2 linked regions of the Diaphorobacter ruginosibacter genome follow. Each later gene encodes a partner of the first gene's protein in a complex. Links are inferred from orthologs where the notes say so. Each region holds a gene or a part of one and is shown in the gene's direction. Other genes may lie near its edges.

Region 1 (5,193 bases):
GCGCCATGTGCGGCTGGCTGATCGTCATGCTCTGCATCACGCGCGTCGATCGCCCGGCCGAACTGCGCGAGGACCTGGGGCGCTGCCTGTGCTGGGGCCTGATCCTGGCCGGTGCGCTGGCATCGGTGATCGGGCTGATCCAGTTCTTCAAGGGCGATGCGGGGCTGTCGCCATGGATCTACCAGTCCACACTGGGGCAGGCCATCGGCAACCTGCGCCAGCGCAACCAGCAGGCCACGCTCATCCTGATGAGCGCCTTGGCACTGTTGCTGTGGCTGCCCGCCTTGCTTTCGCCGAACGCGCGCCCGCTGCGTCCGCGCTGGGGACCCTTGCTGTCGATTCTGGCGGCCGCGGCGCCATGGGTCCTGGTGCTGCTGTCCATGGGCAGTGGCGTGACGGCGTCGCGCACCGGTGCCGTGGAGTGGCTGGCGCTGGTCGTGCTGCTGTGGTTCTGGCGCGCCAGTGTGGGGCGGCTGGCGCTGCTCATGGGCGTGGCCGGGCTGCTGGCCTATCTGCTGTCGGCCTGGCTGTTGCCCGAGCTGCTTCTGCGCTGGACCGGCGTGCAGATGGATGGCCTGTTCATGCGCGTGGCAGACACCTCGCATCGCTGCACCAGCCGGCTGACGCTGTGGTCGAACATGCTGTACCTGATCGAGCAGCGGCCATGGCTCGGATGGGGCTGGGGCGAGCTCGACTACGCGCACTACAGCACGCTTTTCCCGGGCGAGCGCTTCTGCGTGCTGCTCGACAATGCCCACAACCTGCCGCTGCACCTGGCCGTCGAGCTGGGCCTGCCCGCGGCAGGCGCCTTCTGCGTTCTGGTGATCTGGGCCGTGTGGCGCGGCAAGCCCTGGCGCGAGACCGACCCCGTGCGCCAGCTGGCATGGGGGGTGCTGGCCCTCATCGGCATGCACAGCATGCTGGAGTTCCCGCTCTGGTACGGTCCGTTCCAACTGGTGGCGGTGCTGTCCATTGCCATTCTCCTGCTGCCGCGCGGCGAGGCACAGCCGAGGCCGCGGACGGTGATCCGGGTGCAGGTGGCGCTGCTCACGGCCTGTGTGGCGTGGCTGGCGGGAGCGTTCATCATCGGCAACGATTTCCGCCGCATGGCGCAGCTGTACATCGATCCTCCGCATCGCCTCGCCCAGTGGCGCGACCTGACCGCGCGCGAGGTGAGCCAGACCACCGGCTTCTTCGTCAACCCGGCCGAGTTCGCCTGGCTCACCACCACGACGGTGAACGAGCAGAACGCCGTGCAGATGCATGCGATGGCGCGGCGCCTGCTGCACTATTCGCCCGAGCCGCGCGTGATCACGAAGTTGATCACCAGCGCGCAGTTGCTGGGCCTCCAGGCTGACGTGCAGGAGCAGACCCAGCTGCTCGAGCGGGCCTATCCCGATGCGAGCAAGACGTTCCGGGAACAGCAAGAGCAGCAAAAGCAGAAGGCGTCGGCGGCATCCCAGGCCGGCAGCAGTGCGAGCCAGGCCACACCCGAGGGCTCCGGCGTCGCGGGGTCCTGAGTTCAGTCGCGAAGCAAGAGGACGCAAAAGGAGGGCGCGCGCGCCCTCCCGTCACACCAGGTCGCAGAAGCGGATCACGTCGCCCACCTGCGAGGCGAAGCTGCTCAGTGCGTGGTCGCCGCCCTCCAGCACGTGCAGCTCGGCGTGCGGATAGCGCTCCACCATCTCGCGCCAGTCCAGCAGTTCGTCACCCTTGGCGATGACGGCCATTTCGGGTGCGGCGGGCGGCAGGTGGCGTACGTCCAGGGCCTTGAGCTCATCGACGAAGTGGGGCTGGAAATAGAAATGCTCGTTCGGGTTGTGCCACGCGGTCTGCTCGCCGATGTGCCGCTGCAGGTCGCGTGCGGGATTCACCGCGGGGTTGAGCATCACGCTGCGGCAGGTTTGGTGCTGCGCAAACCAGCTCGCATAAAAGCCTCCCAGAGACGAGCCGATCACGGCGGTTGTCGCGCGCGGCCAGTGGCTGGTGGCGCTCGCCACCATCGCCATCGCATCCCGGGGAGACGGCGGCAACTGGGGGCACCAGAAGTGCACGTCGGGATGATCCCGCTTCACGGCGGCTGCGGTCAGCTGCGCCTTGGCGGACTGGGGGGATGAACGGAATCCGTGCAGATAGAGCAGATGCGTCGTTGCCATGGGAAGAAAGGAACAGAAGAGGAGAGAGCGTCGTCGAGAGCGCTGTCGAGTTCGATGTCTTGGTGCCCGATTCTGCACCTCGTGCGCAGGGTTGTGCGCCGCGCGGGGATAATCGCCGCCCATGTCCGCCGTTTTCGACAAACCCACCGTTCTGCAGCGCATCCTGCCCATGTTGCGCGGGTTCGACTGGCCGCTCATTTTCCTGCTGTTGGTGCTCACCTCGATCGGGCTCACGGCGATGTATTCGTCGGGCTATGACCACGGGACGCGGTTTACCGACCATGGCCGCAACATCCTGCTGGCGGCGGGCATCCTCTTCTGCGTCTCGCAGGTGCCGCCCCAGAAGCTCATGGCGCTGGCCGTGCCGCTCTACACCTTGGGGGTGGCGCTGCTGGTGGCGGTAGCGTTGTTCGGCATCACCAAGAAAGGAGCACAGCGCTGGATCAACGTGGGTGTGGTGATCCAGCCCAGCGAACTGCTCAAGATCGCGACGCCGCTGATGCTGGCATGGTGGTTCCAGAAGCGCGAAGGGCAGCTGCGCGCGCTGGATTTCGTGGTGGCCGGGGTGCTGCTGATGATCCCCGTGGGGCTGATCATGAAGCAGCCCGACCTGGGCACCTCGCTGCTGGTGATGGCGGCAGGGCTCTCTGTGATCTTCTTCGCGGGACTGCCATGGCGGCTGGTGATTCCGCCGATGGTGATCGGTGCCATCGGCATCGTGCTGATCGTCTGGTTCGAGCCGCAACTGTGCGCGGACGGGGTGCGCTGGCCCGTGCTGCACGACTACCAGCAGCAGCGCATCTGCACGCTGCTCGACCCCACGCGCGACCCGCTGGGCAAGGGGTTTCACATCATCCAGGGCATGATCGCGATCGGCTCGGGCGGCGTCTGGGGCAAGGGCTTCATGGCGGGCACGCAGACGCACCTGGAATTCATTCCCGAACGTACGACCGATTTCATCTTCGCCGCCTTCTCCGAAGAGTTCGGGCTGGTGGGCAATATTGCGCTGATCGTGAGCTTCCTGCTGCTGGTGTGGCGCGGCCTGGCCATCGCGGTGGGCGCGACCACGCTGTTCGGGCGGCTGATGGCCGGCGCGGTGTCGATGATCTTCTTCACCTACGCCTTCGTGAACATGGGCATGGTCAGCGGCATCCTGCCGGTCGTGGGCGTGCCTCTGCCGTTCGTGAGCTACGGCGGTACGGCGATGGTCACGCTGGGCCTTGCGCTCGGCGTGCTGATGTCGGTCGCGCGGGCCCAGAACCAGCCGTCGCAGGCGCCGCAGGAGGCGGCATAGCCGCCCAGGTCGCTACAGCGCTCTTACGCACATGTTGCAGCAGGGAGATGAGGCTCTGCCTAAAATGGGCGAATGATCTCCCGCGAACCCACCATTGAACGTTTGGCCATCGCCCGGCAGCTGCTGCTGGAGCCGTTCGGCCTTGATGAGTCCCATCTGGCCCGTGCGCTGGCGGAAATCCGCGCGCACCAGGTGGACGATGCCGACCTGTACTTCCAGTACACGCGCAGCGAGGGCTGGAGCCTGGAGGAGGGCATCGTCAAGACCGGCTCGTTCAGCATCGACCAGGGCGTCGGCGTCCGTGCGGTGAGCGGCGAGAAGACGGCCTTTGCCTATTCCGACGATATTTCCGAAGCCTCGCTGCTCGACGCGGCACGCACCGTGCGCTCGATCGCCTCGGTTGCCAAGTCGGCCCGCACCCGGGTGGGTGCCCGCAAGATTGCCCAAAGCCGCTCGCTGTATCCCGAACTCGACCCCATCGCGACCATGGACAGCACGGCCAAGGTGCAGTTGCTTGAGCGCGCCGAGAAGCTGGCCCGCTCCAAGGACCCGCGCGTGGTCCAGGTCATGGCGGGCCTGGCCGGCGAATACGACGTGGTGCTGGTCGCGCGTGCGGATGGCACGCTGGCGGCCGACGTGCGCCCGCTGGTGCGCATGTCGATCACCGTGATCGCAGAACAGAACGGGCGCCGCGAGGTCGGCTCGGCCGGCGGCGGCGGTCGCTTCGGCCTGGCCTACTTCGATGACGAACTGGTCCACCAATACGTGAGCGAAGCCGTGAATGCGGCGCTTGTCAATCTCGAATCGCGTCCTGCACCTGCCGGCGAGATGACCGTGGTGCTCGGCCCCGGCTGGCCCGGCGTGCTGTTGCACGAAGCGGTCGGGCACGGCCTGGAGGGCGATTTCAACCGCAAGGGATCGAGCGCATTCAGCGGCCGCATCGGCGAGCGCGTGGCCGCCAAGGGCGTCACCGTGCTGGACGACGGCACCATCGCCGACCGCCGCGGCTCGCTCAATGTCGACGACGAAGGCCATGCCACGCAGAAGAACGTGCTGATCGAGGACGGCATCCTCAAGGGCTACATCCAGGATGCGATGAATGCGCGCCTGATGAAGACCAGGCCCACGGGCAACGGCCGACGCGAGAGCTACGCGCATATTCCGATGCCGCGCATGACCAATACCTACATGCTGGGTGGCGACAAGGACCCGCAGGAAATCGTCGCCTCCATCAAGAAGGGCCTGTATGCGACCAATTTCGGTGGTGGCCAGGTGGACATCACCAGCGGCAAGTTCGTGTTCTCCGCGAGCGAGGCCTACTGGGTGGAGAACGGCAAGATCCTGTATCCCGTGAAGGGCGCCACCATCGTGGGCAGCGGCCCCGAGTCGCTCAAGAAGGTCAGCATGATCGGCAACGACATGAAGCTCGATTCGGGCGTCGGCACCTGCGGCAAGGAAGGCCAGAGCGTCCCCGTGGGCGTGGGTCAGCCGACCATGCGCATCGAGGGCCTGACCGTGGGGGGCACGGCGTGACCAGAACAACCCCCTGAGGCGCTGCGCGCCTTCCCCCTTCTCTCGAACTGCTGCGCAGTTCGGGAAGGGGGACGCAGCCGGTGCGGCGGGGCGGCCCTTGCACGGCTGCCTGCGCATCAGGCCACGCCAGTTTCAAAGGGCGCGTCCAAAAAACGAGTAGTGGGCAGATACCACTCAATCCAATTCCAACGAAGCCCAAAGCACGAGCGC
Region 2 (4,079 bases), 4.2 Mb from region 1 along the record:
GGGCTGGCCATCAATCTGCTGCCGCTCGGGCGCGTGGTCTGGACGCCCGACTGGCTGATGGTGCTGCTTGCGTTCTGGGGCATCCACCAGCCGCAGCGCGTGGGCATGAGCGTGGCTTTCATCCTCGGGCTGTGCATGGATGTGAGCCAGTCCGCGCTGCTCGGCCAGCATGCGCTGGTGTACTGCCTGCTGATGTATGCGGCCCAGATGTCCAGCCGCCGCATGCTGTGGTTCAACGTGTGGCTGCAGGCGCTGCAGATGGTGCCGCTGTTCGTGGGAGCTCACGCGATCGAGCTCCTGCTGCGCCTGATCTCCGGGGGAACTTTGCCAGGCCTCGAAGGTCTGATTGCACCTGCGCTGGAAGCCGTTCTGTGGCCGATTGCCACGTGGATCCTGCTTGCGCCGCAGCGGCGTCCGCCCGATCCGGACGAGAACCGGCCGCTCTGATGCTTGCCGTGCCTGCCTGTTTGTCCGACCGGCCACCCATGAAGCCCGCACACCATGACTGAATTGCGAAATGTAGAGGCCGACGTCTCTCGCTTCCGTTTGCGGGTGATCGTCGTCGGCTTCCTGGTCTTTCTGGCATTCCTGCTCATCGTCTCGCGCCTGCTGGTGCTGCAGGTGGTGCGCCATGACGACCTGGCCGACCAGGCCGAGAGCAACCGCACGGCCGTCGTGCCGATCGTGCCCAACCGGGGCCTGATCCTTGACCGCAACGGCGTGGTGCTGGCCTCCAACTATTCGGCCTACACGCTTGAGATCATGCGCTCCAAGGTCTCCAATCTGGACGACACCATCGAGGAGCTGTCCCGGATCGTGGACATCAGTTCGCGCGACCGCCGCAAGTTCCGGCGGCTCATGGAGGATTCCAAGAGCTTCGAGTCCATTCCCATCCGCACGCGCCTGACGGACGAGGAGGTCGCCCGCTTTGCGGCCCAGCGCTACCGCTTCCCCGGCGTGGACATCAAGGCCCGCCTGTTCCGCAACTACCCCCTGGGCGAGACCGGCAGCCACCTGATCGGCTACATCGGCCGCATCAACCAGCGCGAGAAGGAGCGCATCGAGGATTCCGACGACGCTGCCAACTACCGCGGCACCGACTACATCGGCAAGCTCGGCGTCGAGTCCTCCTACGAGTCGACCCTGCACGGCCACACCGGCGTGGAGCGCCTCGAGACCTCCGCCGGTGGCCACGCCGTGCGCCGCCTCGCGAGCTTCGCCGCGACGCCGGGCGATACCGTGATGCTGTCGGTCGACATCAAGCTGCAGCGCCTGGTGGAGGAAATGTTCGGCGACCGGCGCGGGGCGCTCGTCGCGATGGACCCGCGCAACGGCGAGATCCTCGCGCTGGTGAGCAAGCCCACGTTCGATCCGAACCTGTTCGTCGAAGGCATTGACCAGGAGAACTGGCAGGCGCTCAATGAATCGATCAACAAGCCGCTGCTCAACCGTGCGCTGCGCGGTACCTACCCGCCGGGCTCGACCTACAAGCCGTTCATGGGGCTGGCCGCGCTGCAGCTGAACAAGCGCTCGCCCACGCAGGTGTACAGCGATCCGGGCTACTTCAACTATGGCGGCCGCACCTTCCGCAGCCACGAAGGCGGCCTGGGCGGCGTGGACATGTACCGCGCGATCCAGTATTCGAGCAACACCTATTTCTATTCGCTTGCCGTCGACATGGGTGTGGACATGATCCACGACTTCATGAAGCCGCTGGGCTTCGGCCAGATCACCGGCGTGGACCTGAACGGCGAAGTGCGCGGCACGCTGCCCAGCACCGATTGGAAGCGCAACACCTACAAGCGCCCCGAGATGAAGCGCTGGTACTCGGGCGAAACCGTGTCGCTGGGAATCGGGCAGGGCTACAACAACTTCACCATCCTGCAACTGGCGGGTGCCGAGGCCACGCTGGCCAACGGCGGCACGCGCTTCACACCTCATATCGCCAAGGCCACCAAGGACGCGGTCACGGGCAAGATCGTCGACATCCAGCAGCCTCCCGGCGTCTCCCTGGGCTATGAGCCGAAGAACATCGAGATCATCCACAAGTCGCTTGGCCTGGTGAACAAGGTCGGCACGGGCGCGCGGCTGTTCGCCAGCGCGCAGTACACCTCGGGCGGCAAGACCGGCACGGCGCAGGCCGTGAGCCTGGGCCAGAACGTGCGCTACAACGCCAAGCTGCTCGACGAGCACAAGCGCGACCACTCGCTGTTCTCCGCCTTTGCGCCGCTCGAGGAGCCGCGCATCGCGGTGGCCGTGATCGTGGAGAACGCCGGCTTCGGCGCCGCCGCCGCGGGCCCCATCGTGCGCCGGGTGTTCGACTACTGGCTGCTCGGGCAGTACCCGAGCGAGGCCGATCTGGCCGCCGTCTCGAAGGGCCAGGCCACCGCGCCGATCGGCACGCCGCGCAAGGCGGCAGATATTTCGCTCACGGCGAACGAGCCGCCGGCGCCCTGACGGGAGCAACCCACCGAGCGCGGCGGATCACGCCGCAGCCACCACCTCCTTCGGCGGCTGCAACTGGCTCACGATCAGCGCGCCCACGATCAGCGCCGCGCCCAGCAGGCCGTTCAGGCCCAGCGTTTCACCGATCAGGAACCAGCCCATGGTGGCCGCGAAGACGGGCTCGAGCCCATAGATGATCGCGCTGCGCATGGCGTCCACGCGCTGCTGGCCCCAGGCCTGGAGCGTGACGACCATCACGCTCGCGAACACGCCGAGGTAGACGAGCGCGGCCCATGATGTGGCGGGAAGGTGCAACAGCGGGCCCAGGGCGCTCGGCACGTCACCATGACGCACCAGGACGAGGATGGTGGCCGACACGAACATCACGGCTGCCTGCGCCGCCGCCATGCGCGTGGCGCGCAGCGGTTGCCCGGCAGTGCGCCGCGCGCATTCCTCGAGCGCCAGGATGTAGATGGCGTAGAAGAACGTGCTGGCGAGGGTGAGCGTGTCGCCCAGGTTCCAGGGTTCGTTCTCGTGGAACATGAACGTCATGCCCAGCAGCGCCATGCCGCAGGCGACCCACAGCGCCAGCCCATAGCGGCGGCCCAGCGCCAGCATCGCGAGAATCGGCACCACCAGCACGTTGAGCCCGGTGACGAAGGCATTGCGGTTGCTGGAGGTGCGGGCCAGGCCCTCGATCTGCAGCCAGAACGCGATGAACAGCAGCACGCCGAGCGCAAGGCCCCAGCGGCGCTCGTTGCTGCGCATGCCGCGCCACATGGGCAGCAGCACACACAGGGCGATCGCAAAGCGCGCCCAGATGATCTGCAGGGCGTCCAGATGGCTGGACAGCAGTTTCATCGCCGGGAAGGTGGTTCCCCAGACGATGGTGACGATCAAAAGGGCCACGAGGCCACGGCGCTCGGAACGCATAGCGGATGGAATTCTGTTGGGTGGTTCGGCCAAAGCCTTGCCGTACGAGAGTACTGTCGCGGCTTTGCGTCGCGTCTGAGGGGCTATCTCATCATTGTGGCTGGGGCTTCCCGCGCTCGCAGGACTGCGGAGGTGGCCGGAAAACCGGTTGGCCCCGCGCTGTCAATGATTCGACATTCTGCCGATAAAGGCACGGATGCGGTCATTCGCCGGGTTGCCGAAGAACTCGGCAGGCGGTGCCTCTGCGGTAATGCGGCCCTGGTCGAAGAACATCACGCGGTCGGCCACTTCGCGGGCGAAGCCCATTTCGTGGGTCACGATGATCATGGTCATGCCGTTGCGCGCAAGCTCGCGCATCACGTCGAGCACCTCCTGGACCATCTCGGGATCGAGTGCCGAGGTGGGCTCGTCGAACAGCATCACCTTGGGCTCCATCGCGAGCGCGCGGGCAATGGCCACGCGCTGTTGCTGCCCGCCCGAGAGCTGCCAGGGGTACTTGTTCGCATGGTCCTTGAGGCCCACGCGGGTGAGCAGCGTCATCGCCCGCGCATGGGCCTGCTCGCGCGAGAGGCCTCGGATGCGGCGCGGCGCGAGCGACACGTTGTCCAGCACCGTCATGTTGCCGAACAGGTTGAACTGCTGGAACACCATGCCGACCTCGCAGCGCTGGGCCTGCAGCGTCTTCGCATCGTCGGTGACGG

What was found. The genes of interacting proteins can lie anywhere in the genome.
Region 2: the proteins of rodA (region 1) and mrdA are in contact, whole or in part, in a crystal structure (PDB 6PL5), measured with the Thermus thermophilus proteins. The link is inferred for Diaphorobacter ruginosibacter from one-to-one orthologs. Residues at the interface, in WP_223903423.1 of Thermus thermophilus: Phe161, Val165, Phe168, Val169, Leu172, Pro198, Tyr199, Glu202, Tyr211, Arg212, Asp213, Gln220, Val221, Gln223, Ser224, Ile226, Ala227, Ile228, Gly229, Ser230, Gly266, Phe267, Val270, Leu274, Tyr277, Gly278, Leu281, Phe285, Leu289, Arg297; in WP_223903432.1 of Thermus thermophilus: Arg4, Ile5, His6, Leu8, Ala9, Phe12, Ala15, Leu16, Leu19, Gly20, Arg22, Ala23, Trp24, Leu26, Gln27, Val28, Tyr31, Tyr34, Leu36, Leu43, Thr45, Asp47, Lys156, Gln157, Gly158, Ser160, Val184, Leu201, Glu202.

Annotation. Positions count from the first base shown.
Region 1 is NZ_CP060714.1:4,318,816-4,324,008, reverse strand. What follows is about bases 1,371-4,363. They hold rodA (rod shape-determining protein RodA), read left to right. Parts: upstream 1,371-2,277; coding sequence 2,278-3,450; downstream 3,451-4,363. Other genes in these bases: tldD (metalloprotease TldD), read left to right, coding at 3,523-4,363; H9K76_RS19595 (YqiA/YcfP family alpha/beta fold hydrolase), read right to left, coding at 1,572-2,156; H9K76_RS19600 (PglL family O-oligosaccharyltransferase), read left to right, coding at 1,371-1,520. In the rest of the region: more of H9K76_RS19600, read left to right, coding at 1-1,370; more of tldD, read left to right, coding at 4,364-4,983. UniProt on the Escherichia coli protein: Peptidoglycan polymerase that is essential for cell wall elongation. Also required for the maintenance of the rod cell shape. Functions probably in conjunction with the penicillin-binding protein 2 (mrdA).
Region 2 is NZ_CP060714.1:125,307-129,385, forward strand. What follows is about bases 1-2,979. They hold mrdA (penicillin-binding protein 2), read left to right. Parts: upstream 1-501; coding sequence 502-2,457; downstream 2,458-2,979. Other genes in these bases: mreD (rod shape-determining protein MreD), read left to right, coding at 1-447; H9K76_RS00615 (DMT family transporter), read right to left, coding at 2,485-2,979. Also shown: more of H9K76_RS00615, read right to left, coding at 2,980-3,378; H9K76_RS00620 (amino acid ABC transporter ATP-binding protein), read right to left, coding at 3,541-4,079. UniProt on the Escherichia coli protein: Catalyzes cross-linking of the peptidoglycan cell wall. Responsible for the determination of the rod shape of the cell. Is probably required for lateral peptidoglycan synthesis and maintenance of the correct diameter during lateral and centripetal growth.